2 regions of the Neobacillus sp. BP17 genome follow, and region 1 is predicted to be linked to the other one. Evidence: a T-box and tRNA genes for the amino acid it is inferred to sense, from the RefSeq annotation. Region 1 holds a T-box; the other holds one or more tRNA genes.
The links. The T-box of region 1 lies ahead of AC4QJR_RS20795 (glycine--tRNA ligase). A T-box ahead of a tRNA ligase gene usually reads a tRNA of that ligase, here a tRNA-Gly.

Region 1 (15,836 bases):
CAGCTGCTTGTTCTTCTGGAACAAGTCCTGCTGGCATACCTGTACCCTTACCTTTTGTTACAAAGGTCATAATTTCTTCTTTAGAATACTTGCTGCCTACACCTTTAAGTGATGGTCCTACAACCCCTTGGTACTGATCGCCATGACAGCCAATACAAGATTGCTTGTAAATGTCCTCAGGCTTTGATGCGGCAACCTCAGTTTTCTCAGTGCCTTCTCCTTTATCCTTCGCAATTTCTTTACTATCACCAAGACCTTTGAAAGACAAAATTAGCATCAGCACAATTCCAAAAGCCATGATAAGAACGTAAGGAATAACCGGATTTCGCTTCATGATATTACCTCCCTTATGTACGAACGTCAGTAAATATGAAAATAGTCTGCAAACAACTACTATTTTACTCGAAAAAGAACAGAAGGAAAAGCCCTAAACTTATTTTATCACTATAATCTTCATAAAAAAAAGAAAACAGGCTAAATTTGTAAAATTTTCTAATTTAGCCTGTTCTATATTTCACTCTTTTATCTTATTAACATCCAATTAACCTTGAAATGACCATTCTTTGGACCTCTGAAGTACCTTCGCCAATTTCAAGCAGCTTTGCATCTCTCATCATTCGCTCCACATGATATTCTTTCATATAACCATAACCGCCATGAATTTGAACAGCTTGGTCAGTCACTTCCATGCAAATTTCTGATGCATAGAGTTTACACATTGCTGACTCCTTTGAAAATGGTCTTCCTTGATCCTTTAACCAGGCTGCCTTATACACCATATTCCGGGCCAATTCGATCTTCATGGCCATATCAGCAAGCTTAAACTGTATAGCTTGGAAAGAGGAAATAGACTTCCCAAACTGTCTCCTTTCCTTTGCATAGGCTAAAGCTTTTTCATAAGCCCCCTGAGCAATTCCTACAGCCATCGCACCAATTCCTATACGACCACCGTCTAACGTTATTAAAAACTGTTTAAAGCCCTCTCCACGCTTGCCTAAAAGGTTCTCAACAGGCACTCGTACATCCTCTAACACTAATTCGGTTGTATTTGATGAATGCAGGCCCATTTTCTCATAGTTATCAATAATAGAGAATCCATCTGTACTAGTTGGAACAATAATTGCACTTATTTCTTTTTTTCCGTCCTTTTCTCCTGTAATGGCCGTTAACGAAAGGTGCTTGGCATAACTAGCATTTGTAATAAAACATTTATTTCCGTTTATGACAAACATACCGTCTTCTTCACGTGCAGATGTTCTAGTCCCGCCAGCATCAGATCCAGCGTTAGGCTCTGTAAGCCCAAACGCACCAAATGATTCCCCAGTACAAATCGGAGTTAGATATTTTAACTTTTGCTCCTTGGTGCCAAATAAATTTAGTGGTGCCCCTCCTAAAGAAATATGAGCAGAATAGGTAATCCCTGTCGAGCCGCATGCTCGGCTTAGCTCTTCGGTTACAATCGCAAAGCTGACTGTATCTGCTCCTCCCCCGCCGAATTCCTCAGGAAAAGGCAGTCCCATAATGCCCATTTCAGCTAATTTTTTAAATATTTCTACTGGAAATTGTTTATTTCGGTCTCGCTCAATCGCACTTGGTGCGACTTCCTCTTCCGCAAATTGACGCATTGTTCTCTTTATCATTTCCTGCTCAGAAGTTAAGTCAAAATTCATGTTCATCCCCCTTATCAAAAACCAAATGAATGCGCTTTCTTTACTATTATAAGAGGAATTATCTTTATTTCACAATACTTAAAAATTTTTAAAAATATTCTATTATATGGATATAACAAAAATTCAATCAATGATAACGGATAACTAAAATATTTCACTATCCTGTTAATGGAAAACAAATTCTATCTCTTTTTTACAAAAGTAAAAGATAAAAAACCATGTCAGGAAATTCTCATGTCTATTTGCAAAATGAGAGACAATTCAGTAAAATGGATTCAAATACAGAAAGTGCTTACATTTCCATTTATGATATTACGTATGCTTGGCAAAAAAAATAGCCTACTTCAAATGATGAAGTAAACTATTTATTAATGAATTTTATTCTAAGAAATCTTTTAATCGCTTACTGCGGCTAGGATGGCGTAATTTCCTTAATGCCTTAGCTTCAATTTGACGGATACGTTCCCGTGTAACACCGAAGACTTTACCAACCTCTTCAAGTGTACGAGTTCGGCCATCATCCAGTCCAAAACGCAGGCGGAGGACATTTTCTTCTCTGTCAGTAAGTGTATCTAGGACATCTTCCAACTGCTCTTTTAATAATTCATAAGCAGCATGTTCTGAAGGAGAGGTTGCATCTTGGTCCTCAATAAAATCACCTAGATGGGAATCATCTTCTTCACCAATTGGTGTTTCAAGTGATACAGGCTCTTGGGCGATTTTCAAAATTTCTCTAACCTTATCAGGTGTGAGATCCATATCTTCACCAATTTCTTCTGGCGTTGGTTCACGGCCAAGATCCTGAAGTAACTGACGCTGAACACGGATTAATTTATTAATCGTTTCAACCATATGCACAGGAATACGAATCGTCCTCGCCTGGTCAGCAATTGCACGTGTAATCGCTTGGCGAATCCACCAGGTTGCATACGTACTGAATTTAAAACCTTTTTGATAATCAAATTTTTCAACGGCCTTAATTAATCCCATATTTCCTTCTTGGATTAAATCAAGGAACAACATTCCGCGGCCCACATAACGCTTGGCAATACTTACTACCAGCCTTAGGTTTGCCTCTGCAAGGCGTCGCTTGGCTTCTTCATCACCTTGTTCAATACGGAGAGCCAATTTTTTTTCTTCATCAGCGGAAAGCAGGTCAACCCGGCCGATTTCTTTTAGATACATACGAACCGGATCATTAATCTTAACTCCAGGAGGAACGCTAAGATCGTTTAAATCAAATTCATCATCATCACCTTTTGCCAATTGCTTAGGATTTGGATCTTCCTCTTCACTATCGCCAACTAGTTCAATACCTTGGTCACCGAGGAACTCAAAAAATTCTTCCATTTGGTGAGAATCTAATTCATAGTTAGCCAATTTCTCAGCAATATCATCATAGGCAAGGACGCCGGTTTTCTTCCCCAGTACCGTTAACTGGTCTTTCACTTGTTCAAAAGTGAATTCATTTTCCACTTCTTTTGAACGGGCTGATTTTTCAGCAGCCATATGTCCCACTCCTTCCAGAATCAAAGACAGTAAAAATGGAATCTATAGAGATTTACGCAATTGAAGAATTTCCATTGCAATTGCAGCAGCTTTACTAAAATCACTTTGCCGCTCCGCTTCTTTTTGTTCCACTTCTTTTTCTTTTATCTTTAACAATTTTTGATAATTCAACACCTGTTTGATATAATCACTTAATTCATGATTTGTTAACTCATCGTTAATGGGCATCATTTCAATGTTTGCAACCATTCGTCTGAGATTATCATCTTGTATATAGGACAAAAACGCACTTGAATCAGACTGGAAATGTTCTTCATAAAATGCTAACAGATAGGTTATTATTGCCTGATGTTCATCAATATTAAACGTATTACCCTGTAACAAATCCTGCACCTTATAAGCCACATCTCGATCCTTTAACATGTGAGCAATTAATCGTCTCTCTGCTGTATAATGCTTTGGCTTAAGTTTGCTATCTTGCTTTGGGACTAAAATAGGCTTATTTGCAGCTTGCTTACTTCCAGTTGATTTTCTTTTTTCTGCGAAGAATATCTCCTTTTGCTGCTGTTTTAAAGCATCAAGTGAAAGTGAGAATTCAGCGGCAAGTTGACGTAAATAGTGATCCCTTTCAACTGCTTTATTCAAAGTGCTGATTTCCTTTATTAACACTTCGATATATGCAAGTCTATCTCCTTCAATTTGCAGATTTTTCCCCCTGCGAAAGTAAAGAAATTTGAACGCCATCCACGTTAGACTTGCACTAATAACCTCATTTCGGAATTTTTCGGGACCATTCTTTTTAATATATTCATCTGGGTCCATTCCATCTGGCATCATCGCAACCTTTACTTGAAATCCACCATTACTAAGATGGTTTCCAGCACGATAGGCTGCCTCAATTCCGGGTTTATCAGAATCGTAGCAAATGGTTACGGATTGGACATTTTGCCGTAAGAGGGCTATATGTTCATCTGTCAAGGAAGTCCCCATCGTGGCTATACCATTTTCCACACCAGCGCGATTTGCAGAAATAACATCAGCAAATCCCTCAAATAAAACAGCAAATTGCGATTTTTTTAAACTTGGCTTCGCATTATGGTAATTGTATAAAATTTTACTTTTATTAAAGATTGGCGTTTCAGGACTATTTAAATATTTGGGCTCGTCGGCCCCAAGTGTTCTTCCTGAAAAAGCAATCGTATTGCCGTTTCGGTCAAAAATCGGAAACATAATCCGATCCCTAAATCGATCGAAATAAGTCCCATCTCTTTCGCGTTTGATAATTAATCCGGCTTTCTCCATCCATTCAGGCGGAAAATCTCTTTTTGAAAGAAACTTAAAAACATAATCCCATGAATTTAAAGAATACCCAATTTGAAACTTATCTATTGATTCTCGAGTGAATCCCCTCTGCAGCAAATATTCCAAAGCATGTTGACCTTCCTTTGTATTAACTAGCAAATGATGGTAAAATTTCTGTAACAGCTCATGAGCACCTAAAAATGCTTGGTGCTCTTCCGAAAACTTTTTCTCACCATATCCGCCAGACAAATTGATTTCAAGGTCTATATTAGCCTTTGCAGCTAGTTTTATGGCTGCTTCTTGGAAGGAGATCCCTTCTAGCTCCATTAGAAATGAAAAAACATTACCACCAGCGCCGCAACCAAAGCAATGGAAAATTTGTTTATCAATAGATACTGAAAATGACGGGGTGCTTTCTCCATGGAATGGACATAATCCGAAGTAATTTCGCCCCTGTTTTTTCAGTTGAACATAATCGCTGATTACTTCGACAATATCAACAGACTGACGAATTTGATTAATCTTTTCTTCGGCAATACGTTCTGCCATGTAAAACAACTCCATTTGGTCTATCAGGTATTCGGCAGGCACCCTCTTAATTCCTGCAAAATTCGACAAAATTTTTGGAATTTAATTCTGTCTTAAATTTTTCACGCTCTTCTGTTTGAAAAAGTCTTGGTTCCTTTCCATAAATCCCCCTTTTTCTTGCTTGTGCACATCAACATATTTCCAGTCTGTATATGTAGAGTTTTCTTCTTTCATATGATGAACGTAGAAAGCAGCAAAAAGAATATGAGGACTAAACACCAACACTATTTCGACAATCTCCGTTTAATCCGGGCATGAATCTACACCGGCATAAATAGTCGAATTGCCGTTTACATAAGTATTAATTCTACATTACTCCGCATATTCCTTCTTTAAGAAATAACTTTTGCAAAAGGAGTTATGTCGAATTCTTTTTAGGGGGTCCCCTTGACATCTAACAATAAATAGTTTATTCGTTCATAAGCAAGTCTAAACCTAAAAAGATATATTTTTATCACAATTTTTTATTATAGTACATTTATTATCATTTTACCATAACTTTTTATCATTATTATTGCACTTTCTCTCAGTAGAAAACACATAATCAAATGATTATGTGCTAGACTCTCCCTTTATGAAAATAATTTAAGATAACATTTGCTGTTTCTTCTACCGCTTTATTGGTAACATCAATAACTGGGCAATTTATTTTCTGTACTACTTTCTCAAAAAAGATTAATTCCGCTTTAATCCTGTCGAGCGTAGCATAACTTGCCTTATCATTTAAGCCTAAAGAAATTAACCGTTCCCGTCTGATATGGTTTAACTTTTCAGGACTTATTTTCAAACCAAAACATTTCTCGATTGGAACTCTATAGAGTTCTTCTGGCGGATCCACTTCTGGTACAAGCGGGACATTTGCTACCTTTAATCTTTTATGAGCTAAGTACTGTGAAAGTGGTGTTTTTGAAGTCCTTGAAACCCCTATTAATACAATATCTGCTTTTAATATTCCTCTCGGGTCACGACCATCATCATATTTAACGGCAAATTCGATTGCTTCGACTTTTTTAAAATAATCTTCATCCAATTTTCGAACAAGTCCTGGTTCACATAAAGGTGTTTTTCCACTAAACTGTTGAATCTGATCCATAATTGGACCAATTAGATCGACAGCTAAAATCCCTTCCTGTTCAGTTCTATTTTTAATATATGTACGCATTTCAGGTTTGACCAGCGTAAATGCAACCATTGCTTTATCTAATAAAACCAGTGAAAGAACTTCATCAATATGTTCCTTATCTTCCACATATGGGAATCGTTTTAATATCATTCCTGAGCCATTGAATTGGCTTATTGCTGCTTTTGTAACTAATTCAGCTGTTTCCCCCACTGAATCGGATACGACATAAATAATTGGCGAACTCATTCTCCCTCAACAACCCCTTAACATATTATCTTGTTACTCATCACCCAGTGCGACGAACGCTTTGGTAATACTTGTTTTGGTTATTCTTCCGATAACCTCAAATCCATTTTCTGTTTTCCGAACCACTGGAAGTGCATCGATTTGTTTTTCAATTAATTTCTTAGCGATATCAATTAATAAATCTTCTCGTTCACACATAGTGATATTAGGCATTCTTGTCATTATAATATTAACAGGAATGGTGGTTAGTTCTTGCTTCCCTATACTAGCACGGAGCAAATCCTTTCTTGATAATACTCCAACAAGAATGGTGTTTTGATCTACTACAAATAAGGTTCCCACATCTTCCAGGAACATCGTACAGATGGCATCATAAACGGAAATATTTTCATTCACCACAACAGGGATAGACTGATATTCCTTCACGTATATTTTTTGTAAATTTTCGGTTAAAAGCTGTGTCCCTGATTTCCCAGTATAAAAATAACCTACACGGGGCCTTGCATCTAAATAACCTGCCATCGTCAGAATGGCAAGATCCGGTCTAAGGGTCGCCCTAGTCAAACTTAGTTGCTCTGCAATATGTTCCCCTGTGATAGGCCCGTTTTCTTTTACAATTTGCAAAATATGTTCTTGCCGTTTGGTTAGTTCGATTGTTCACACCACCTTAGTTTCCCATTTAGAAAGGTTTTTATCTCAAGATACTTACTTTATTAGAAATATTATATACTATTGAATCTATTAAGAAAACTCGCCAATTGGCGAGTTTCCTCTTAAAACATCATCTTTTCTTGCAAGAAGCTAACTAGTTCATGTATCGAGATACGCTTTTGCTCCATTGTATCACGGTCACGAACTGTAACCATATTATCTTCTTTAGAGTCGAAGTCATAGGTAATACAAAACGGAGTACCAATTTCATCATGCCGACGATAGCGTTTTCCAATCGATCCTGATTCGTCATAATCAACTGAAAAATGTTTAGCCAGGGTCGCGAAAACTTCACGTGCTTCTTCTGACAATTTCTTTGATAACGGAAGAACCGCTGCCTTATAGGGAGCTAACGCAGGATGGAAATGCATGACCGTTCTAGAAGTACCATCTTCAAGCTGTTCTTCATCATAAGCATCAATTAAGAATGCTAAAGTAACACGGTCTGCTCCTAAAGATGGTTCAATACAATAAGGAACAAACTTTTCATTTGTTTCTGGATCGAGGTAATGGAAGTCCTCACCAGAATACTCCATATGCTGCTTCAAATCATAGTCTGTTCTTGAAGCAACCCCCCAAAGTTCGCCCCAGCCAAACGGAAACTTAAATTCAAAATCAGTTGTAGCATTACTGTAATGAGACAATTCGTCCTCAGAGTGGTCGCGAAGTCTTAAATTTTCCTTTGTAAGGCCTAATGACATTAACCATTGTTCAGCAAATTGCTTCCAATAATCAAACCATTTCAACTCCTCACCAGGCTTACAGAAAAATTCAAGTTCCATTTGTTCAAACTCTCTTGTTCGGAAAGTGAAATTACCCGGAGTAATTTCATTTCTGAAACTCTTCCCAATTTGAGCAATACCAAATGGCATTTTCTTTCTCATCGTCCGCTGGACATTTTTAAAATTAACGAAGATACCTTGGGCTGTTTCAGGACGAAGAAAAATTTCATTTGTACTTGATTCTGTTACTCCTTGAAAAGTTTTAAACATTAAGTTGAACTGGCGAATTCCAGTAAAGTCATGACTGCCACAATCTGGACAAGCGATATTGTGCTCTTTCACCAACTCTTCCATTTTTTCAAATGGTAAGCCATCGACAATCATTTCAATGCCTTTTTCATCGAGAGCATTTTCAATTAATTTATCGGCACGATGACGTGCTTTACAATTTTTACAATCTATCATCGGATCATTGAAGTTCCCAATATGGCCAGATGCTTCCCAAGTACGCGGGTTCATTAAAATACTCGCATCTAAACCGACATTATATGGTGACTCTTGGACGAATTTTTTCCACCATGCCTGCTTAATATTATTTTTAAATTCAACACCTAACGGACCGTAATCCCAAGTATTGGCAAGACCTCCGTAAATCTCTGAACCAGGAAAAATAAATCCTCTGTGTTTGGCATGTGAAACGATTTGTTCCATTGTTACATTCATAGAAATTGCTCCTTTAAAATAAATTTGATTCAAACAAAAAAACTCCCGTTCCTATGCTAGATTAGCATAGGGACGAGAGTTACCCGCGGTTCCACCCTAATTGCTGCTAAGAAGCAGCCTCTTTTATCGTGTTAATAAACACAAATATTGCTCAGGAACGCCTTCGTTAGTTCTCTATACCCTAGCTTACACTATCCTAGGTTCGCTTTTATAGAGGATGACTAAGTACTCTTCTCCATCACTGCAATTATTTTATTAATGAAAATAATAGCGAAAACTCCAAACATTGTCAACTAGGCGATTATAAGAGATTGCGAAATTTATCCATGGAATTTAGAAACTTCTTGGATTTAAGGTGCAAACCAGAATACTCTTCATAATAGGCAGTAATTACCTTCTTAAGTTCAGCTTTTGTTTCTTCTTTAACAGAAATATTCCCTAATCTTGAAAGATCAAAATAATAAAATACCCTTAATAATTTAACCGCAGCAGCAGATAGTTTAAGATGATAAGGATCTTTTTCTAGACATCGATGACAGAGAAACCCGCCTTCACGAATCGAAAAAGAAAAATGTCCGTCTGTACTCCCGCAAACGGAACATTGATTTAAGATTGGGTTCAAACCCATCACATTTAACATTTTCATCTCATAAATATTCATGAGGATATCTGGGTCATAACCTTCATTTAAGTAATTTAATGTTTGAAAAAGCAACTCAAAATGAAAAGGATTTGGTTTCTTTTCATCCGAGCACTTATCCGTTAATTCGACAATATAACTAGCATAAGCAGTTAAAAAAATGTCTTCACCAATCGACCGTAATGATGTAGCCGTTTCTCCCTGCTGCAGGCTGCCTAAACCAGACCCTCTTGCAATTAGAAAATAACCATGTGTAAAAAGCTGTGTGATGGAGGAAAGGCGGCTGTTAGGCTTTTTTGCACCACGAGCCATGACTCCAACCTTTCCCCATTCCCTAGTATATATTGTTACAATTTTATTTGTTTCACTATAATCAGTTGTTCTAATAACAATGCCTTCACACTTCTGAAGCATTATTGTCACCTTCTAAAGTAGCACGAAGACAAACTTATGAAACGGGAAAATCGATTTGTGCTAGCTCATCATTCAGATTTCCGGGTATTTCCTGGTTTTCCTTCTCTAGTTCTTTAATGAGAAGATATGTGTCAATATTACCTGTTTGGAGGAATACTTTCCACGTAAAATCCATCATCGAAAACCCCACCTTTCATATTTAGACTAGCTGTTATTCGGTCCCAAACCTTACAATTATCATAGCCTGCCAGCGCAAAAATCATAAGACGAAATATTTGTTAATGTTGTCCATGCATAATTTGAAATAAACAGTAATACTTTAGTTAGGGTTAATTAATATTCATCTTCGTTAAAACCATAATCTCGAAGCTGGGACATCTTATTACGCCAGTCTTTTTGAACTTTTACCCATAACTCTAAATACACCTTAGACCCTAAAAGATTTTCTATATCTGCCCGTGCACGCTTCCCAATTTCTTTTAACATACTTCCTTGCTTTCCAATTATGATTCCTTTTTGGGAATCACGTTCAACAATTACGGTTGCCATGACATCGATCATGTCCTTACCCTCTCGTTGCTCCATTTTGTCAAGAACAACAGCAAGTGAGTGTGGAATTTCTTCTCTTGTTAAGTGAAGGGCTTTCTCCCTGATAAGCTCTGTAATAATAAAACGTTCCGGGTGATCTGTCACTTGGTCTGCTGGATAGTATTGTGGTCCCTCTGGCAAGAAAGACTTAATCTGCTCGAGCAATCTTTCGACATTATTACCTTCAAGCGCTGAGATGGGGACAATTTCTTTAAATGGATATTTTTCTTGATATGATTCAATAATTGGCAATAATTTATCTGGATGAACTTGATCAATTTTATTAATGACAAGAAAAATTGGCGTATTAACGGTTTGAAACTTTTCAAGGATAAATTCTTCGCCACGGCCAAACCCTTCTTCGGCATTCACCATAAACAAAATCAAGTCTACTTCTTTAAGCGTATTCACTGCTACCTTCATCATAAAATCGCCTAATTTGTGCTTTGGTTTATGAATTCCTGGCGTATCAATAAAGATCATCTGTGCATCATTTACTGTTAACACGCCTTGGATTTTGTTACGAGTGGTTTGCGCTTTATCACTCATGATCGCGATTTTTTGGCCAATCACCCGATTTAGAAACGTAGATTTCCCGACATTAGGCCGGCCAATTATAGAAATAAAACCTGACTTATAACCTTTGCTGGAGTTCTCATTATTTAACATGGAGATCCTCCGATGTTACAGTAACACATACTGTTGCTTCTTCAATTAGGTGTTCGATATTCACTCGTGTTCTTCCCTTCCAGCAGATGTCTGCTGTTCCTTTATTTTACCTCAAAATCCATTGAAAATCATTACATATAGATGAAAAAAATTAAAAAATTAGAATTTTCTCATAAATTAGCGAGTCCACTTTTTTTCGCTGTAGAGTCATTTTACCGAATTCATTATTCGATTTCAAATTTCGTCGAATCCCCTATTCTAACTATCTAAAATAACTCTAGAATATAAGGTAAAAAGATCACAATCCCAATGACAAATGAAAGAACGGCATATACAAAGACGGCGCCAGCCGCCAAATCTTTCGCCTGTTTTGCCAAGGAATGATATTCTCCTGTAACGAGATCTACTACTCTTTCGATAGCTGTATTCACTATTTCCAGCGCAAACATTCCTCCAATTGCCATAAGGATGAATAACCATTCAAATTTAGTAATTGAAAAATAAAAAGAAATAAGTAAAACAACAATCGAACTAAAAAAATGGAAGCGCATATTCCTCTCGCCCCTCAGGGCAGTTGCAATCCCCGCAAATGCAAACGAAAATGACCTTAAAAACCCATACTGTGCCGGTTTAGCGTTTGAGTCCATATTCGTCTAAAATATCCTTCTGCAATGTAAACATTTCTTTCTCCTCTTCTGCCGTCATGTGATCATAACCCAGGAGATGCAAGAATCCATGTACAGCTAGAAAACCAAGTTCACGTAAAAAAGAATGCCCATATTCTTCTGCCTGCTCGATTGCTTTTGGAACAGAGATAATGATATCACCCAAAACCCGAGGCATATCGGCTCCTACAAATTCCATTTCACCTTCCCCTAGTTCTTCCATCGCAAACGAGATAACATCTGTTGGCTTGTCTTTATCCCGGTATTCTCGATTTATTTCTTGAATTCTTTCGTTTGAAACAAATGTGACAGAAACCTCACTATGCTCTTCCACATCCTGTTTTTTTGCGGCAAAGTTAATTACCCGTTCGATTTCAAGCATTTGTTCTTCTGTAAGTGTTTCAGTTTCATCAATACAATCAATTAGTAATGTCATGCTTGCTTCACCTTCTTTATCATTTCTGGATACTCAATTCTGGAGTGAAAAATCCCTTTTAAAGTTTCACATAACGCTTCAGAAACCGTTTCAATTTCTCTCATAGTGAGATCACATTCGTTTAATTGTCCATCTTGAAGACGATCCGCAACAATTTTCTTAACTAGTGACTCAATTAATTCAGGCGTAGGCTGGGATAAAGAGCGAACAGCCGCTTCTACACTATCAGCAATCCCAACTACTGCAGACTCTTTTGTTTGTGCCTTAGGTCCAGGATATCGATAATCTTCTTCCTTAACTTCAGTATCAGCTTGGGCTGCTTTGTGGTAAAAGAATTTTAGCAAGGTAGTTCCATGATGCTGCTCGGCAATATCAATAATTTCCTTGGGCATATTGTATTTTTTCAAAATAGAAGATCCATCTGTTACATGTGCGATAATAATATTCGCGCTTTTATCTGGCGGGAGGCGATCATGTGGATTCTCAAGATGCATCTGATTTTCAATATAAAAATTCGGGCGCTTTGTTTTTCCAATATCATGATAATAACTTCCTACTCTCGCTAAAAGACCATTCGCTCCAATTGCTTCACAAGCAGATTCCGCTAAATTAGCGACCATCACACTATGATGATATGTACCTGGTGCTTCCATTAAAATTTTTCTAAGCAATGGATGGTTGGGATTAGAAAGTTCGATTAGCCTCATCGTTGATAAGATTCCGAAACTCGCCTCAAAAAAAGGAAGGAGTCCAATAGTTAGTACCGCTGAACCTATTCCTGAAACAAGGGCTGTAATTAGATAATATCCATACTCAATTCCAGTAAATTGCCCATTCGGCAAATACATTAACGCTAAGATAGTTAACAGGTTTACGAGTGCGGCAAAGGAGCCTGCCTGAAAGATTTTCGACCGTTGATTAAGTTTACTTAAAAATAGGATACCCGCCAAGGAACTGAATAGGATATAGATACCCTCTGAAAAATTTAAAGTCCCCGTAACCCCTTCATTAAATAAAATACTGCCGCAAACCGCCATGATAATAGACATTAGCGTGGCTAACTTTTCATCAATTAATATTTTAATTAACATCCCTCCTAAAGCAGCAGGGAATAAATAGCCAATTCCAGCATAATTAAAAATTTGCAGCATGCTGATGATTTTCATTATAAGTATCGTAAGGATGAATATTATCCCAAATAATAACAAGTCCGTCTGCTTTTTTCCTGGTATAGACTTAATTTGAGAAAAATAAAAATAGATAGCTGATAAAATAATCGTTATTAGAACGATTAAGCCAATAAAGGGTTTGAAGGGTCGTTCATTATCAAGGAGACCGACCAACTTTAATTGCCGATAAATATCCTGGTTAATTAACTCTCCTTCTTCAACAATAATTTGCCCCTGTAGAATTTTGGCAGGTTCCACACTTTCTACTGCTTGCTGCCTAAGTTCCTCGGTCGCATTAGGGTCATAAAACTCATTTTGAATAATAGCATACCTGCCTAATTCGATGACACCCCTTCTTAAATTATCATTCAAGGTGGTGTATTTTAATTCTTCCTCTACTCTTTTCTTGGCATTCTCAACATCATCTGCAGAAATCCTTTGGGCCATTACATTATTAATCGCTGTAACAGTTAAATCCTTAGCAATCGATAATTCATCAGGATTGGCTTGTACTAAAGCAACAAAGACTTGATCAGAAAGTCCCTTGGAGACATTTGGTGTTAATTTCGCTTTTAACCTGTCCATTTTTTCCGAATCACTTGGTTCAGCTTTATCAGGTTTTTCTTCTGCTTCTAACTCAGCATGCTTGTTTATTTCTTCTTTTATTTCATCATTCATCTCAACTGTGGCTTGAAAAATGGAGCTAATTAAATCCACTCGATTTTGTGTGTATTCTTTTTTTAAGGTATAGACATCCTGAACCTGATCTATTGCTTCTTTACGCTTATTTTCTGTACTTTTTCTATCTTCTACTGTTCCTGGTGAACGAATTGTTTTTTCCGCAACTGAAAATAGGCTTAAATCTAATTTCTCAGGTTTTACATTACTATACATTGCTGCTAATAACACGGTACCTAACATTATAAAGAATAGTACTAGAAAGAAAGTTATATCCAGCAGCTTACGTATCCGTATGAAGTATTGCTGAAGTTTACCCAACTATATCCCTCCAACCACTGCCCTTGAAAAAAGATTCAAATTGTTCATAAATCAATTCTCAATAATTGTCATATTTTCACTGTTTTTGCTTCATGTAAAATGATAACAGTTTTTCGTACAAGTTTCACCTTCTTTAGGAGAAGATTTGTTTTCATTACATTTTTTTAGAAAAAAAGAGGCAAACCTTATAGGTTTACCCCCTTGTTATTGTTGAATTGCCTTCTTCTCGTATGCCTCAATAATTCTGCCAACGAGCGGATGTCGAACAACATCCGTTTGCTCTAAAAAGATAAACGATATTCCGTTGACATTTTTTAAGATTGCTTCCGCTGCAACTAAGCCGGATTTTGCCCCTTTTGGCAAATCAATTTGTGTTTGATCCCCAGTGATAACCATTTTAGACCCAAATCCAAGCCTTGTTAAAAACATTTTCATTTGTGCATGTGTTGTATTTTGGGCTTCATCTAAGATGACAAATGCATCATCCAATGTACGTCCCCTCATATAAGCAAGCGGGGCGATCTCAATCGTCCCTCTTTCCATTAACCTTTGTGTATGCTCTGCCCCCAATATATCATGAAGTGCATCGTATAATGGCCGTAAATATGGATCCACTTTTTCCTTTAAGTCCCCTGGTAAAAAGCCTAAACTTTCCCCTGCCTCAACTGCTGGTCTTGTTAGAATTATTTTATTTACCTGTCCATTTTTAAGAGCGTTAACAGCCATGACAACTGCTAAATAGGTTTTACCCGTTCCAGCAGGCCCAATCCCAAATACAAGGTCATTTTTTTTGATGGCCATCACATACTGTCTTTGACCAAGTGTTTTAATTCGAATAGTTTTTCCTTTTACATTTTTGCCAATTTCTTCTTCGTATAAATTCACAAAATATTCCAATGTCCCTGCATTCGCCATTTGCACAGCATACAGGACGTCTCTTTGACTAATATTTATCCCTTTACGGATCACGATCATTAATTTATTAAGAATCTGCCCTGCCAGAGTAACTTTTTCTTCGTCCCCTGACAAACTAACTGCTTCACCACGAGTAATGACTGTGACTCCAAGTTCCTGTTCAATGATTTTTAAATTGGAATCTGAATTCCCTAGCAAACTAATTGCTTCTGCAGGATTTTCAAGCTGTACACTTATGGTAGTTAACTTTTCTGTCATTCACTAGTCTCCTTGGAAATCGGTTGTCCGACCGCAATATTTTCTATTACCTTAAAATGAATATCCAGTATAACTTTACCATTTTTATTTGCTTTGTGTAAAATTTTTTCATCCTTTATAATAGCATCTTCATCTAACTGCCCTTTTATTTGTTTTTTTGCAAGTTCAATTGCTATTTGCTGCGCCTCTTTATTAGTATAAGAACGCTGCACCTCTTCTCGCTCGCGAAGGGTCTTATTGAGGTAAGAAACTGGTAATTCCCACTTCAAGAAATGAATTTTATGAACATTCTCTTCTGTTTCATAATTACTGAATTCTGGCTTACCAAACCCCCAAACTGGGAGTTCAAAATTGCCAAGTAATATAAAATGTTTTTCCTTTTCTTTACCGTTAAAAACTTTAAAGTTGGTTTCTAACGGGAGTTCAACGTGACTTTTATACCATGTTTCGCCCCAGACCTCACCCTTAGCAGCAACCAATTCTGGGCTA
Region 2 (14,756 bases), 2.0 Mb from region 1:
TAAACGAACGGCTTTTTTTGTGGAATCAGGAATCACTTTATCCTCGTTAAGTAATGTACCGTCAATATCAAAAAACACCATAGGTTGTTTCATTTTCTATCCCTCCATTTAATCACAACAGGTCGTTACGCTCAGAAAATACTGATAACGCCGACCTAATGTTGTGAGTTCTTGCAAAAACAGAATAGTTTATGAAACGCGTTTCAGGTCAAGGGGATTGAAAAAATAATTTCTATTTTTTTTAATTAGGTACGGAGAGTGAAGAAGATAGAAACAATCAATTCGCGAGAATCAAACGGTATTCCGTTCAATTAATGTTACGGGGATTTCGTCTTGGGAAATCTCCTCATATTTGTGGATTCCTTGTAAAAATAGTTTCCTGCCCATCTCCTCAAGTGGAATTTCAATCGTTGTGATACTCATCGTTTTTGCGATAGGTTGATTGTTGAACCCGATAAGTGCAAGATTATCTGGTATAGTAACACCTAGATTTTGTGCACAGGTAACAATCCCAGCTGCAACATCATCGCTTGTCACCAATAAGGCTGTTGGTGGATGGGGCATCTTTCTAATCTGCTCCACTACCTTTTCTCCATCCTCGAATTGGAGACAATCCTCAAAAATATAGGAAGGATTATAGGATAAACGATTGGTTTCTAAAAAATCCTTATACGCTAATTCTCTGTTTTTACTATTAGTACCTGATTTACGCCCAATGCAATAACCAATTTTTTCGTGACCTTTTTGATAGAGGTAATCTAATGCAAATAGGAAACTTTTATAGTGATCCACAAATGTGGAGGATACTTTTTTTCCTCTGGTATCCTCGCATAAAATGATTGGTCCAAAAGGCAAATACGTTTCAATTTGGCTCCATGTGGATATTCTCGAGCAAATAATTAACGCATCAATCTGCTTTTGTTTTAACGTTTGTAATGCATCTAATTCTCGGCTTTCCACGTAGTTAGTCTGAAATATAACCAAATTGTAATTGTGCTTTAACGCTTCGTTTGCGATTCCTTTCATTAATAGGGCAAAGTAAAGGTGATCGATAAAAGGAACTACCACACCTACAAGAAAAGTCTTGCCCGTACTTAAATGGACGGCATTAATATTTTGTTGGTAATTACTACGCCTAATCGCCTCTAAAACGGCATTCCTTTTTTCGTCACTTACATAAGGATGATTATTCAACACTCGAGAAACAGTGGTTACAGAAACGCCTGCCATCTTTGCCAAATCTTTAATATTTGTCATTCCATTACCTTCCTAAGCGGTGCCTGACACCATGTAAACTGCATGGCGATCCCGCGTTTTCTGTTCAATTTATAATGTTATATTATAACCGAAGTGTATTAAAGAATCAGCGGTGCACTAGAGCTGAGTCAATGTTTTAATGATGGAATAGTTATCTTATAAAAGAAAATAATATATTTTGTAGAATAATAGTTGACTTTAAAGATACATGATAGTAATATAGTAAATCTGATGAGGGAACAGTATATGAAACTTAGATGTTTCTTAGAAATATAATCCTTCACCAGTTGACAAAAGTTAATGTGGTTGATATGATAGATCTCGCTGATTCAGAAAAAATATTATTTAAAAATAATGTTTGACTTTCTGGTGATGAGATGATAAACTATAAACCTGTCACAAAATAGTTCTTTGAAAACTAAACAAAGCAGAAACGTCAACAAAATTTTATTAGTGAATCTTTCAAAAAAAGTGAAGCTAAGCCAACGTAACAATTGAGCTAATCAACTTTCTTGGAGAGTTTGATCCTGGCTCAGGACGAACGCTGGCGGCGTGCCTAATACATGCAAGTCGAGCGAGACTCTTCGGAGTCTAGCGGCGGACGGGTGAGTAACACGTGGGCAACCTGCCTGTAAGACTGGGATAACACCGGGAAACCGGTGCTAATACCGGATAATCCTTTTCCTCTCATGAGGAAAAGCTGAAAGTCGGTTTCGGCTGACACTTACAGATGGGCCCGCGGCGCATTAGCTAGTTGGTGAGGTAACGGCTCACCAAGGCGACGATGCGTAGCCGACCTGAGAGGGTGATCGGCCACACTGGGACTGAGACACGGCCCAGACTCCTACGGGAGGCAGCAGTAGGGAATCTTCCACAATGGACGAAAGTCTGATGGAGCAACGCCGCGTGAGCGATGAAGGCCTTCGGGTCGTAAAGCTCTGTTGTTAGGGAAGAACAAGTACCGGAGTAACTGCCGGTACCTTGACGGTACCTAACCAGAAAGCCACGGCTAACTACGTGCCAGCAGCCGCGGTAATACGTAGGTGGCAAGCGTTGTCCGGAATTATTGGGCGTAAAGCGCGCGCAGGCGGTCCTTTAAGTCTGATGTGAAAGCCCACGGCTCAACCGTGGAGGGTCATTGGAAACTGGGGGACTTGAGTGCAGAAGAGGAAAGCGGAATTCCACGTGTAGCGGTGAAATGCGTAGAGATGTGGAGGAACACCAGTGGCGAAGGCGGCTTTCTGGTCTGTAACTGACGCTGAGGCGCGAAAGCGTGGGGAGCAAACAGGATTAGATACCCTGGTAGTCCACGCCGTAAACGATGAGTGCTAAGTGTTAGAGGGTTTCCGCCCTTTAGTGCTGCAGCTAACGCATTAAGCACTCCGCCTGGGGAGTACGGCCGCAAGGCTGAAACTCAAAGGAATTGACGGGGGCCCGCACAAGCGGTGGAGCATGTGGTTTAATTCGAAGCAACGCGAAGAACCTTACCAGGTCTTGACATCCTCTGACACTCCTAGAGATAGGACTTTCCCCTTCGGGGGACAGAGTGACAGGTGGTGCATGGTTGTCGTCAGCTCGTGTCGTGAGATGTTGGGTTAAGTCCCGCAACGAGCGCAACCCTTGATCTTAGTTGCCAGCATTCAGTTGGGCACTCTAAGGTGACTGCCGGTGACAAACCGGAGGAAGGTGGGGATGACGTCAAATCATCATGCCCCTTATGACCTGGGCTACACACGTGCTACAATGGATGGTACAAAGGGCTGCAAGACCGCGAGGTTTAGCCAATCCCATAAAACCATTCTCAGTTCGGATTGCAGGCTGCAACTCGCCTGCATGAAGCCGGAATCGCTAGTAATCGCGGATCAGCATGCCGCGGTGAATACGTTCCCGGGCCTTGTACACACCGCCCGTCACACCACGAGAGTTTGTAACACCCGAAGTCGGTGGGGTAACCGTAAGGAGCCAGCCGCCTAAGGTGGGACAGATGATTGGGGTGAAGTCGTAACAAGGTAGCCGTATCGGAAGGTGCGGCTGGATCACCTCCTTTCTAAGGATAATATGAAGTACTAAATACTTCATTAAAGGACGTTTCTGCATTTGTTTAGTTTTGAGAGAATTATCTCTCGAAACTTGTTCCTTGAAAACTAGATAATAATTGACAAGACATCATATAAACAAGTAAGTTCTTCTGATATTAACTTAGGTTAAGTTAGAAAGGGCGCACGGTGAATGCCTTGGCACTAGGAGCCGATGAAGGACGGGACTAACACCGATATGCTTCGGGGAGCTGTAAGTAAGCTTTGATCCGGAGATTTCCGAATGGGGAAACCCACTGTTCGTAATGGAACAGTATCTTTACCTGAATACATAGGGTATGGAAGGCATACCCGGGGAACTGAAACATCTAAGTACCCGGAGGAAGAGAAAGCAAACGCGATTCCCTGAGTAGCGGCGAGCGAAACGGGACATAGCCCAAACCAAGAGGCTTGCCTCTTGGGGTTGTAGGACACTCAACATGGAGTTACAAAGGAACGGGGTAGATGAAGCGACCTGGAAAGGTCCGTCAGAGAAGGTAAAAACCCTGTAGTCGAAACTTCGTTCCCTCCTGAGTGGATCCTGAGTACGGCCGGACACGTGAAATCCGGTCGGAAGCAGGGAGGACCATCTCCCAAGGCTAAATACTCCCTAGTGACCGATAGTGAACCAGTACCGTGAGGGAAAGGTGAAAAGCACCCCGGAAGGGGAGTGAAATAGTTCCTGAAACCGTGTGCCTACAAGTAGTCAGAGCCCGTTCATGGGTGATGGCGTGCCTTTTGTAGAATGAACCGGCGAGTTACGATCCCATGCAAGGTTAAGTTGAAGAGACGGAGCCGCAGCGAAAGCGAGTCTGAATAGGGCGTATGAGTATGTGGTCGTAGACCCGAAACCAGGTGATCTACCCATGTCCAGGGTGAAGTCCAGGTAACACTGGATGGAGGCCCGAACCCACGCACGTTGAAAAGTGCGGGGATGAGGTGTGGGTAGCGGAGAAATTCCAATCGAACTTGGAGATAGCTGGTTCTCTCCGAAATAGCTTTAGGGCTAGCCTCACGTAGTAAGAGTCTTGGAGGTAGAGCACTGTTTGGACTAGGGGCCCTCATCGGGTTACCGAATTCAGACAAACTCCGAATGCCAAAGACTTATCCGTGGGAGTCAGACTGCGAGTGATAAGATCCGTAGTCAAAAGGGAAACAGCCCAGACCACCAGCTAAGGTCCCAAAGTATACGTTAAGTGGAAAAGGATGTGGAGTTGCTTAGACAACCAGGATGTTGGCTTAGAAGCAGCCACCATTTAAAGAGTGCGTAATAGCTCACTGGTCGAGTGACTCTGCGCCGAAAATGTACCGGGGCTAAACGTATCACCGAAGCTGTGGATTGACATCTATGATGTCAGTGGTAGGAGAGCGTTCTAAGGGCGTTGAAGCTAGACCGTAAGGACTGGTGGAGCGCTTAGAAGTGAGAATGCCGGTATGAGTAGCGAAAGATGAGTGAGAATCTCATCCACCGAATGCCTAAGGTTTCCTGAGGAAGGCTCGTCCGCTCAGGGTTAGTCGGGACCTAAGCCGAGGCCGAAAGGCGTAGGCGATGGATAACAGGTTGATATTCCTGTACCACCTCTTTATCGTTTGAGCAATGGGGGGACGCAGGAGGATAGGGTAAGCGCGCTGTTGGATATGCGCGTCTAAGCAGTTAGGCTGAGAGGCAGGCAAATCCGCCTCTCATATAAGGCTGAGCTGTGACAGCGAGGGAAATTTAGTACCGAAGTTCCTGATTCCACACTGCCAAGAAAAGCCTCTAGCGAGATAAAAGGTGCCCGTACCGCAAACCGACACAGGTAGGCGAGGAGAGAATCCTAAGGTGAGCGAGAGAACTCTCGTTAAGGAACTCGGCAAAATGACCCCGTAACTTCGGGAGAAGGGGTGCTTTTTGAGGTGAATAGCCTCGAAGAGCCGCAGTGAATAGGCCCAGGCGACTGTTTAGCAAAAACACAGGTCTCTGCGAAGCCGCAAGGCGAAGTATAGGGGCTGACGCCTGCCCGGTGCTGGAAGGTTAAGAGGAGGGGTTAGCTCACGCGAAGCTCTGAATCGAAGCCCCAGTAAACGGCGGCCGTAACTATAACGGTCCTAAGGTAGCGAAATTCCTTGTCGGGTAAGTTCCGACCCGCACGAAAGGCGTAACGATCTGGGCACTGTCTCAACGAGAGACTCGGTGAAATTATAGTACCTGTGAAGATGCAGGTTACCCGCGACAGGACGGAAAGACCCCGTGGAGCTTTACTGTAGCCTGATATTGAATTTTGGTACAGCTTGTACAGGATAGGTAGGAGCCTGAGAAGCCGGAGCGCTAGCTTCGGTGGAGGCGTCGGTGGGATACTACCCTGGCTGTATTGAAATTCTAACCCGCACCCCTCATCGGGGTGGGAGACAGTGTCAGGTGGGCAGTTTGACTGGGGCGGTCGCCTCCTAAAAAGTAACGGAGGCGCCCAAAGGTTCCCTCAGAATGGTTGGAAATCATTCGCAGAGTGTAAAGGCACAAGGGAGCTTGACTGCGAGACCTACAAGTCGAGCAGGGACGAAAGTCGGGCTTAGTGATCCGGTGGTTCCGCATGGAAGGGCCATCGCTCAACGGATAAAAGCTACCCCGGGGATAACAGGCTTATCTCCCCCAAGAGTCCACATCGACGGGGAGGTTTGGCACCTCGATGTCGGCTCATCGCATCCTGGGGCTGTAGTCGGTCCCAAGGGTTGGGCTGTTCGCCCATTAAAGCGGTACGCGAGCTGGGTTCAGAACGTCGTGAGACAGTTCGGTCCCTATCCGTCGTGGGCGCAGGAAATTTGAGAGGAGCTGTCCTTAGTACGAGAGGACCGGGATGGACGTACCGCTGGTGTACCAGTTGTTCTGCCAAGAGCATCGCTGGGTAGCTATGTGCGGACGGGATAAGTGCTGAAAGCATCTAAGCATGAAGCCCCCCTCAAGATGAGATTTCCCATAGCGCAAGCTAGTAAGAACCCTGAAAGATGATCAGGTTGATAGGTCAGAGGTGGAAGCGTGGTAACATGTGGAGCTGACTGATACTAATCGTTCGAGGACTTAACCAATACGAAAAGCGAAGGCGACTGTTCAACTTCGACAGACGTTGGAGAACTGGCACTGCAAATCTCGGTTTTGGATTTGTAGGGACAGATCGAAACGGCCGAGAAGTTAGGAGCCGTAGCTGGACAATACAAAGTATATATGATGATTGTCAATTATCTAGTTTTGAGGGAATAAAACCTCATATAGTCTGGCAGTAATGGCGAGAAGGTCACACCCGTTCCCATACCGAACACGGAAGTTAAGCTTCTCAGCGCCGATGGTAGTTGGGACACGCGTCCCTGTGAGAGTAGGACGTTGCCAGGCTAGCCCTTTTGGGTTATTTTTTTCGTCAATATTTAATATGGCCCCTTGGTCAAGTGGTTAAGACACCTCCCTTTCACGGAGGTAACACGGGTTCGAATCCCGTAGGGGTCACCAAAGTTTTTCATGCTAGTGAAAATAACTTTCATTATTTTAGAGGATTAGCTCAGCTGGGAGAGCATCTGCCTTACAAGCAGAGGGTCGGCGGTTCGATCCCGTCATCCTCCACCATGATTATGTTTGTTCTTTGGCGGTGTAGCTCAGCTGGCTAGAGCGTACGGTTCATACCCGTAAGGTCGGGGGTTCGATCCCCTCCGCCGCTACCAATCAATTATTTATTAATATCTGGAGGAATACCCAAGTTTGGCTGAAGGGATCGGTCTTGAAAACCGACAGGCGGGTCATACCGCGCGGGGGTTCGAATCCCTCTTCCTCCTCCATTATTTTTAATATATTATCGTCGCGGGGTGGAGCAGTCCGGTAGCTCGTCGGGCTCATAACCCGAAGGTCGCAGGTTCAAATCCTGTCCCCGCAATTAAGTTATTTTCAAGCATTGCTTGAAAAAACTCTGGTCTGGTAGTTCAGTTGGTTAGAATGCCTGCCTGTCACGCAGGAGGTCGCGGGTTCGAGTCCCGTCCAGACCGCCATTTTTTTCTAGTAGGTTTCCTACTATTAATATATAGATTATTTTGGCGATTGTGGCGAAGTGGTTAACGCATCGGATTGTGGTTCCGACATTCGTGGGTTCGATTCCCATCAGTCGCCCCATTGATTTTATAATATTGGGCTATAGCCAAGCGGTAAGGCATCGCACTTTGACTGCGACATGCGTTGGTTCAAATCCAGCTAGCCCAGCCATTTTTCTTATTTTTGATAATGCGGGTGTAGTTTAGTGGTAAAACCTCAGCCTTCCAAGCTGATGTTGTGAGTTCGATTCTCATCACCCGCTCCAATATGGGCCTATAGCTCAGCTGGTTAGAGCGCACGCCTGATAAGCGTGAGGTCGATGGTTCGAGTCCATTTAGGCCCATCAAAAAAAACGACTTAGAAGTTTCTTACAACTTCTAAGTCGTTTTTTTTACATTCACTATTTACAAAAAATATGTTTACCAATCCTTTTGATTTGTGGCCGACTCCATATCCAACCACTTGTCGCGGTATCAGGATTAAAATAATATATGGCTCCGCCACTAGGATCCCAGCCGTTGATGGCATCCATAACTGCTTTTTTCGCAGTCTCATTGGGTGTTAAATTAATTTGTCCATCTGCCACGGCAGTAAACGCTCCTGGTTGATAGATGACACCTGCAACTGTATCTGGAAACGATGAGTGGCTGACCCGATTTAGGATAACTGCTGCAACAGCGACTTGCCCTGTGTATTCCTCGCCACGTGATTCCCCGTAAACAGCATTTGACATCAATTGAATATCATTTTGTGAGAAATTACCTGTGACATTAGCAGAATTGTTACCTGATGAATTAGTTTTTTCATACTTTGTTGCTTTCACAATTGCTGCCTTTGTTTTAGCTCCTACAACTCCATCTACTGGAAGACCAAATTGGTCTTGAAAATTCCGTACGGCCCAATAGGTATTCCAGCCAAATACACCATCAATATTACTTGTATAAAAGCCGTTATATTTGAGTCGTGACTGCAACTCAATAACATCTTCTCCTGATGAACCCCTTTGGAGCACTTGACTTGTAAATGCTAATACGTCATTACTTTGTTCACTAGTGGTGATGAATACAACAAAAAGTACAATAAAAATCAGCCGTGTCTTAATGAAAGCTTTTTCTAGCAAAATATTGCCTCCTAAGAACAGTAATACCGTTATTTTCTTCAAAAATTATCCTTTTATGTAAGATGAGAAAAAGAATACCGTCCGATAGCGGTATCCAAATTACTAGAAATACGATCATATTGTCTCGCAACAGAGCCAGTAACAACTAAATTAGGAGCAACTACTGCATACCAGAACAGAGGGCATTTTATGTTAGGGTACAAATGAAAAGAACGATTATCATGGATAATCGCTCTAAGTAAAATGTTATTTTAGGGCTTTGCTAACTTTAATTTTCTTACCCTTAATGGTGGCATTCTCCATTGCTTGTAAGACGAGTGCGCCTTTGCCATTCAAAATATCAACATAGGTCATTTGATCCTGGATGGTGATAATGCCAATATCCTCGGCTGTGACACCAGGGATTTTTGCGATCGTCCCAACAAAATCGACTGCGCGCATCTTCTTCTTTTTTCCACCGTTGAAATGAAGCTTCATGATACCTTGGTTAATCCGAGCCGTTTTATTATTTCTGACGACACGGCGGCCGCCGCTTTTTTCTACAAATGCGTCTCTTCCTTTTGCAACTTCAGTTGGTTTTGGAGCCTCAACTTTCGGAATCTCAAAGCCAATATAGCGCTCAATCGCCCGAACAAATTTCCCTTCAAATGGTGTGGCAAAAGTAATCGCTTTTCCTTTATTGCCGGCTCGACCGGTTCTTCCAGTGCGGTGGACATAGCTTTCTTTTTCCATTGGGACGTCATAGTTGATGACGAGGGTGACATTATCAATATCAATTCCGCGTGCGGCCACATCTGTGGCGATGAGGTAGCGGAAATTTCCCATCTTGAAGCCATCCATTACCGCAAATCGATCTTGTTGTTCTAATCCGCCATGAAGTCGTTCGCAAGAATAATTCGATTCTTCCAATTCGGAATAAACGGTATCGACATGTTCCTTTGTCCTGCAAAAGATAAGACAGCTATCTGGATTTTCGACAACTGTTACATCTTTTAGCAGAGAAAGTTTGTCTTCTTCTTTAACCTCGATTAACAGATGTTCAATCGTATCTGTCGTGACCCCGGTTGATGCAATTTCGATATTAAATGGATTTTTCATATATTTATGGCAGAGGTTTTCAATATCCTCCGGTAAGGTAGCCGAGAAGACCATGGTGACTCGGTTGGAAGGAAGTTCTTTTATGATCGCTTCGACTTCGTCAATAAAGCCCATATTAAGCATTTCATCTGCTTCATCGATAATTAGATACTTAATATCGTCTAAAATGAGTGTTTCTCTGTCAATATGATCCATGACACGTCCGGGTGTTCCGACGACGACATGCGTTTTCTGCTGCAGTTCTTCTTTTTGCTTTGAAAATGGTTCTTTCCCATAAACGGCCATGGCCTTAATCCGTTTAAACCTGCCAATATTCGTGATATCCTCGCGTACTTGAACCGCAAGTTCTCTCGTTGGGGTAAGAATTAATGCTTGTGGCTTTCTTTCTTCCCAGTTAATCATGTTGCAAACAGGGATCGCGAAGGAAGCCGTCTTACCGCTGCCCGTTTGCGATTTTACAACCAGATCTTGATTCTTCAATGCCAAGGGAATGACCTCGGTTTGGACCTCGGTAGGTGTGTCATATTTTAAAATGGTCAGTGCTCTTGTGATTTCGTCACTTAAATGATAATCCGCAAAACTTACTTTACTCATGTATTAACCTCATTTATTAGTATTATCCGGCTTACCTTTAGGATTTCTCGCGAAGAAATATCATATGCATAAACTGAATACGCTCCATTATACTGGATATACACCATTCAACCAAAATAATTTTTAAAATTATTTCAAAAAAAGTGCCTGACACCAGAAGTGTTGGTATATCTGGTGTCAGGCACCAATTTGCTGAAAAATATTATTGTAATGTGACATTTGTCATATCCTGCACATGACACCTGCTACTAACAAGGACAAACTTGTTTCTCTATACTTTGATATAACGACACGAAGAAGGAAGGGAATTCAAAAAATGACCTTACAAAATACGAAGACTCTAAAAAAACAAGTGGCTCCCTTTGAAAAATCAACGACAAAAGAAAGCGTATGGCAGATTATTAATACGGTCGTACCATTTATTGCCTTATGGTACCTTGGCTATTTGAGCCTATCCGTTTCCTATTGGTTAGCACTCGTACCAATCATCCTTGCTGCAGGATTTCTCACAAGGATATTTATCATCTTTCATGATTGCACCCATTATTCCTTTTTTAAAAGCCGGCGCACGAATCGAATCGTTGGCACGATGATGGGGGTACTAACGATCTTCCCGTTCGATAAATGGGGATATGAACATGCCGTTCACCACGCTACAAGTGGGAACTTGGATAAACGAGGTACAGGAGATATTTGGACATTAACAGTAGATGAATATTTAGCAGCACCACTAAAACTTCGTTTGGCTTATCGCTTTTATCGCAATCCCTTGGTAATGCTTGGGTTGGGTCCGATTTATGTGTTCCTTCTTAAGAATCGTTTTAATCGTAAAGGTGCAAAAAGAAAAGAACGTAATAACACATATTTAATCAATATTCTCATTGTAGCCTTAATCAGTTTGCTTTGTTTGGCTATCGGATGGCAGTCATTTCTCTTAGTTGAAGGCTCAATTTTCATGATTTCAGGCGCATTAGGTGTATGGCTGTTCTACGTACAGCATACGTTTGAGGATTCTTACTTTGAAGAAGATAAAGAGTGGGAATATGTGAAAGCGGCAGTAGAAGGAAGTTCATTCTATAAACTTCCAAAAGTATTGCAATGGTTAACTGGAAATATTGGCTTTCATCATGTGCACCATTTAAGCCCAAGAGTACCTAACTATAAATTGGAAGAGGCACATAAAAACACGCCTCCATTACAAAAGGTTCCAACAATTACCCTTGCTACAAGCTTAAAGTCTCTTCGCTTCCGTTTATGGGATGAAGAACAAAAAAACTTTGTAACCTTTAAAGAAGTTAGAGTTTTAGCAAAGAAAAAGTTCACTGTCCAACAAGTGAAACCGGAAATTTAACAACTAAGGGTCCCATTATAACAGGCTAGCTCCCTTTCATTAAGGGGAGTTGTTATTTACATAACAACTGCCGGATAAGGAGAGAGCTTACATGATTCGAATCGTTATTGCAGAGGATCAGGAACTGCTGCTTGGAGCAATGGGTTCTCTCTTGAATTTGGAAGAAGATATGGAAGTGGTCGGTCAGGCGAGCAATGGGGAAGAGGCGCTTTCACTAGTGCATCAACTTCAGCCTGATGTTTGTATTATGGATATAGAGATGCCTGAAATGAGTGGGCTAGAGGCAGCAGAAGCATTAAAGTCATTTGGCTGCAAGGTGATTATCCTAACTACCTTTGCGCGAAGTGGATATTATCGTCGTGCATTACGGGCGGAGGTAAGTGGGTTTTTATTGAAGGATAGCCCTAGTGATGAACTAGCCAATTCCATTCGCAGCATTTATAACGGGGATAAAATTTATAACGCCGAACTAATTGATGAAGACTCCATTGACCAAAAACAAGATATGGAAGTAATCCGCCAACACCACCTCAAAGAACATACAAAAATCAACACAGTCAAAAACTATCTCACCACTATACTAGATAAAATAAAATTACCAACAGGTTAAAAATGAAGGTAATTAAAACAATTAAAACATTGGGTGTCAGGCACCATGTGAAATTTTTTCACATGGTGCCTGACACCCTTTTTCATATTTCAATTATAATAGGGAGAATCATCGGTTTTCTTTTTGTTTGGGCGAATACGTATTGTCCGACGCTTTTCTTGATGTTTTGTTTCATGACATTCCATTGGCGGATATTTTCAGTTTGGAGGTCATTAATGGTTTTCTTAGTAAGGCGGTTAATCTCTTTGAGGAGCTGGTCTGAGTCACGGGCATAGACGAACCCGCGGGTAATCGTGTCAGGCCCAGAAATGATCTTCCGGTCTCCTTTACTAATGGTAATCACAATTACGAGCATTCCATCTTCAGAAAGCTGCCTCCGGTCCCTGAGCACAATGTCCCCAACATCGCCAACGCCCATCCCGTCAACATACGTATCCCCAGCTGGAATGGACCGGGTCTGACGTGCAACTGAATTTTCGATATCAACCACATCACCATTTTTAATAATAAATGTATTTCCCTTTTCTACGCCCACAGACTCTGCTAACATCTGGTGATGATGCAGCATTCGATATTCACCATGAATCGGAATAAAATAGGTTGGTTTCATTAAGGTAAGCATGAGCTTTAAATCTTCCTGATAACCGTGCCCTGAAACGTGCATGCCCGTTGAACTACCCGAGCCATAGATCACTTTAGCGCCTAGTTGAAATAAGTTGTCGATGATTCTCGACACATATTTTTCATTGCCCGGTATGGGGGAGGCAGCTAAGATAACTGTATCCCCAGGATAAATGGAAACATCCCGGTAGTTTCCGCTTGCCAGTCGCGCAAGGGCGGCCATAGGTTCCCCCTGACTTCCAGTACATAGGATGGCAACCTTTTCCGGCGCCAGTTGGTCAACATCCCGTGCTTCGATAAGCATTCCCTCTGGCATGTTTAAATACCCGCGCTCTATCGCAACAGAAACGACATTTACCATACTACGGCCAAGCAGGGCGATCTTTCGATTAGATTTTATGGCAGAGGCGACGACCTGCTGGACACGATTTACATTCGAGGCAAACGTAGATATAAAGATTTTTCCTTCTGCTTTCATGAAGGCTTCATCTAAAGTGCCACCAATCATTTGCTCGGATGGCGTTAGCCCTTTACGCTCGGCATTGGTACTTTCTGATATTAAAACTAAGACACCTTGCTCACCAATATCAGCCATCTTATGAATATCAGAATGTTGATTATTCACCGGTGTTAAATCAAATTTGAAGTCCCCAGTATGAACGACATTCCCCTCAGGAGTATGAAAAACAATGCCGAGACAATCTGGGATACTGTGACTTACTCTGAAGAAGGAAACGGTTGTTTCTCCAAACTCAAGCTTGGAATCTGAATCAATCGTCACTAGTTTCGTGTTGCCATTCAACCTGTGTTCGTCAATTTTTAATTCAATCAGGCCCAAAGTAAAGCGGGTAGCGTAAATAGGAACGTTCAATTTTCTTAATATATACGGAATCCCGCCAATATGGTCCTCATGTCCATGAGTGACAATCAAAGCACGGATTTTCTCCTGATTTTCTACCAAATAGGTAATATCAGGGATAATTAAATCAATTCCTAATAAACTCTCATCTGGAAACTTCCCGCCGCAGTCAATAATAAAAATATCGTCTGCATATTGAACCACATACATGTTTTTTCCGATTTCATTGATACCGCCTAAAGCAAAAATGGATAATTGCTGATTATTGGTTTGCAAGTAAATATCCTCCCTATTCCATGTAAATATGAATAGTATGCCCTTTTGACTGGACTTTATTGGAAAGGGAAAGTGAAAAATTTCAGTCAGGGTCCGAAAAATAAAAGGCTGTCAACAGTACGGAATTCAAAATTCCCTATGTGTTGACAGCCTACCAGCATTTAAATTAATGTTTTGACTTGGTGTCCAGGTAAAACCACTTGCAATGCCATTTCTTCATCGTGACTCAAAGGCAGCAATGGTAATCGAAGTCCACCAACCTGCACCCCGCTCATGTTCAGGGCTGCTTTTACTGGGGCCGGATTAGGAGCCGTAAATAATGCCTTCATAAGAGGAAGCAGTTGGCGATGAGAGTGAGCCGCTTCTTGGACGCGTCCATTTTTAAAATGATTTATCATTTCTTGCATTTCATTGCCAATTACATGGGAAGCAACAGATACAACTCCAGCACCGCCAATCGCTAAAACCGGCAATGTTAAGCTGTCATCCCCACTATAAAGGGTAAAATCACTAGGGGCTTGGCTAATAATAGAAGCCATGTCATCCAGGTTGCCGCTTGCTTCCTTAACAGCAACAATATTCTCGATTTGGGATAGGCGAACAATGGTCTCTGCGGATAGATTGACCACACTTCGACCAGGGATATTATAAAGCATAACCGGTAATGATGTAGATTCAGCGATTGCTTTGAAATGTTGATACATACCTTCTTGGGAAGGTTTGTTATAGTATGGAGCAACGAGCATGATCCCGTCTACACCTGTTTCTTCGGCTTGCTTTGTTAAACTGATAGATGCCCGTGTATTATTCGAGCCAGTGCCAGCGATAACTGGGACTCTTCCTCTCG

Region 2: it has a tRNA-Gly gene. The T-box ahead of AC4QJR_RS20795 (glycine--tRNA ligase) is inferred to sense a tRNA for this amino acid. The anticodon was not compared.

Annotation. Positions count from the first base shown of each region.
Region 1 is NZ_CM184198.1:4,242,961-4,258,796, forward strand. It holds gene cccA (cytochrome c550) at 1-334, opposite strand, end outside; gene AC4QJR_RS20770 (acyl-CoA dehydrogenase family protein) at 531-1,670, opposite strand; gene rpoD (RNA polymerase sigma factor RpoD) at 2,049-3,179, opposite strand; gene dnaG (DNA primase) at 3,222-5,030, opposite strand; gene AC4QJR_RS20785 (pyruvate, water dikinase regulatory protein) at 5,629-6,438, opposite strand; gene ccpN (transcriptional regulator CcpN) at 6,472-7,092, opposite strand; gene AC4QJR_RS20795 (glycine--tRNA ligase) at 7,212-8,594, opposite strand; T-box leader at 8,660-8,845, opposite strand; gene recO (DNA repair protein RecO) at 8,896-9,648, opposite strand; gene AC4QJR_RS20805 (YqzL family protein) at 9,683-9,826, opposite strand; gene era (GTPase Era) at 9,982-10,905, opposite strand; gene AC4QJR_RS20815 (diacylglycerol kinase family protein) at 11,172-11,552, opposite strand; gene ybeY (rRNA maturation RNase YbeY) at 11,536-12,006, opposite strand; gene AC4QJR_RS20825 (HD family phosphohydrolase) at 12,003-14,174, opposite strand; gene AC4QJR_RS20830 (PhoH family protein) at 14,379-15,347, opposite strand; gene yqfD (sporulation protein YqfD) at 15,344-15,836, opposite strand, start outside.
Region 2 is NZ_CM184198.1:524,896-539,651, forward strand. It holds gene AC4QJR_RS02540 (Cof-type HAD-IIB family hydrolase) at 1-93, opposite strand, end outside; gene AC4QJR_RS02545 (LacI family DNA-binding transcriptional regulator) at 292-1,257, opposite strand; rRNA gene AC4QJR_RS02550 (16S ribosomal RNA) at 1,767-3,304, shown strand; rRNA gene AC4QJR_RS02555 (23S ribosomal RNA) at 3,460-6,395, shown strand; rRNA gene rrf (5S ribosomal RNA) at 6,580-6,696, shown strand; tRNA gene AC4QJR_RS02565 (tRNA-Glu) at 6,736-6,810, shown strand; tRNA gene AC4QJR_RS02570 (tRNA-Met) at 6,943-7,019, shown strand; tRNA gene AC4QJR_RS02575 (tRNA-Ser) at 7,041-7,133, shown strand; tRNA gene AC4QJR_RS02580 (tRNA-Met) at 7,155-7,228, shown strand; tRNA gene AC4QJR_RS02585 (tRNA-Asp) at 7,264-7,340, shown strand; tRNA gene AC4QJR_RS02590 (tRNA-His) at 7,386-7,461, shown strand; tRNA gene AC4QJR_RS02595 (tRNA-Gln) at 7,477-7,551, shown strand; tRNA gene AC4QJR_RS02600 (tRNA-Gly) at 7,572-7,645, shown strand; tRNA gene AC4QJR_RS02605 (tRNA-Ile) at 7,650-7,723, shown strand; gene sleB (spore cortex-lytic enzyme) at 7,781-8,500, opposite strand; gene AC4QJR_RS02615 (DEAD/DEAH box helicase) at 8,747-10,192, opposite strand; gene desA (Delta(5) desaturase DesA) at 10,509-11,543, shown strand; gene AC4QJR_RS02625 (response regulator) at 11,635-12,153, shown strand; gene AC4QJR_RS02630 (ribonuclease J) at 12,236-13,909, opposite strand; gene dapA (4-hydroxy-tetrahydrodipicolinate synthase) at 14,071-14,756, opposite strand, start outside.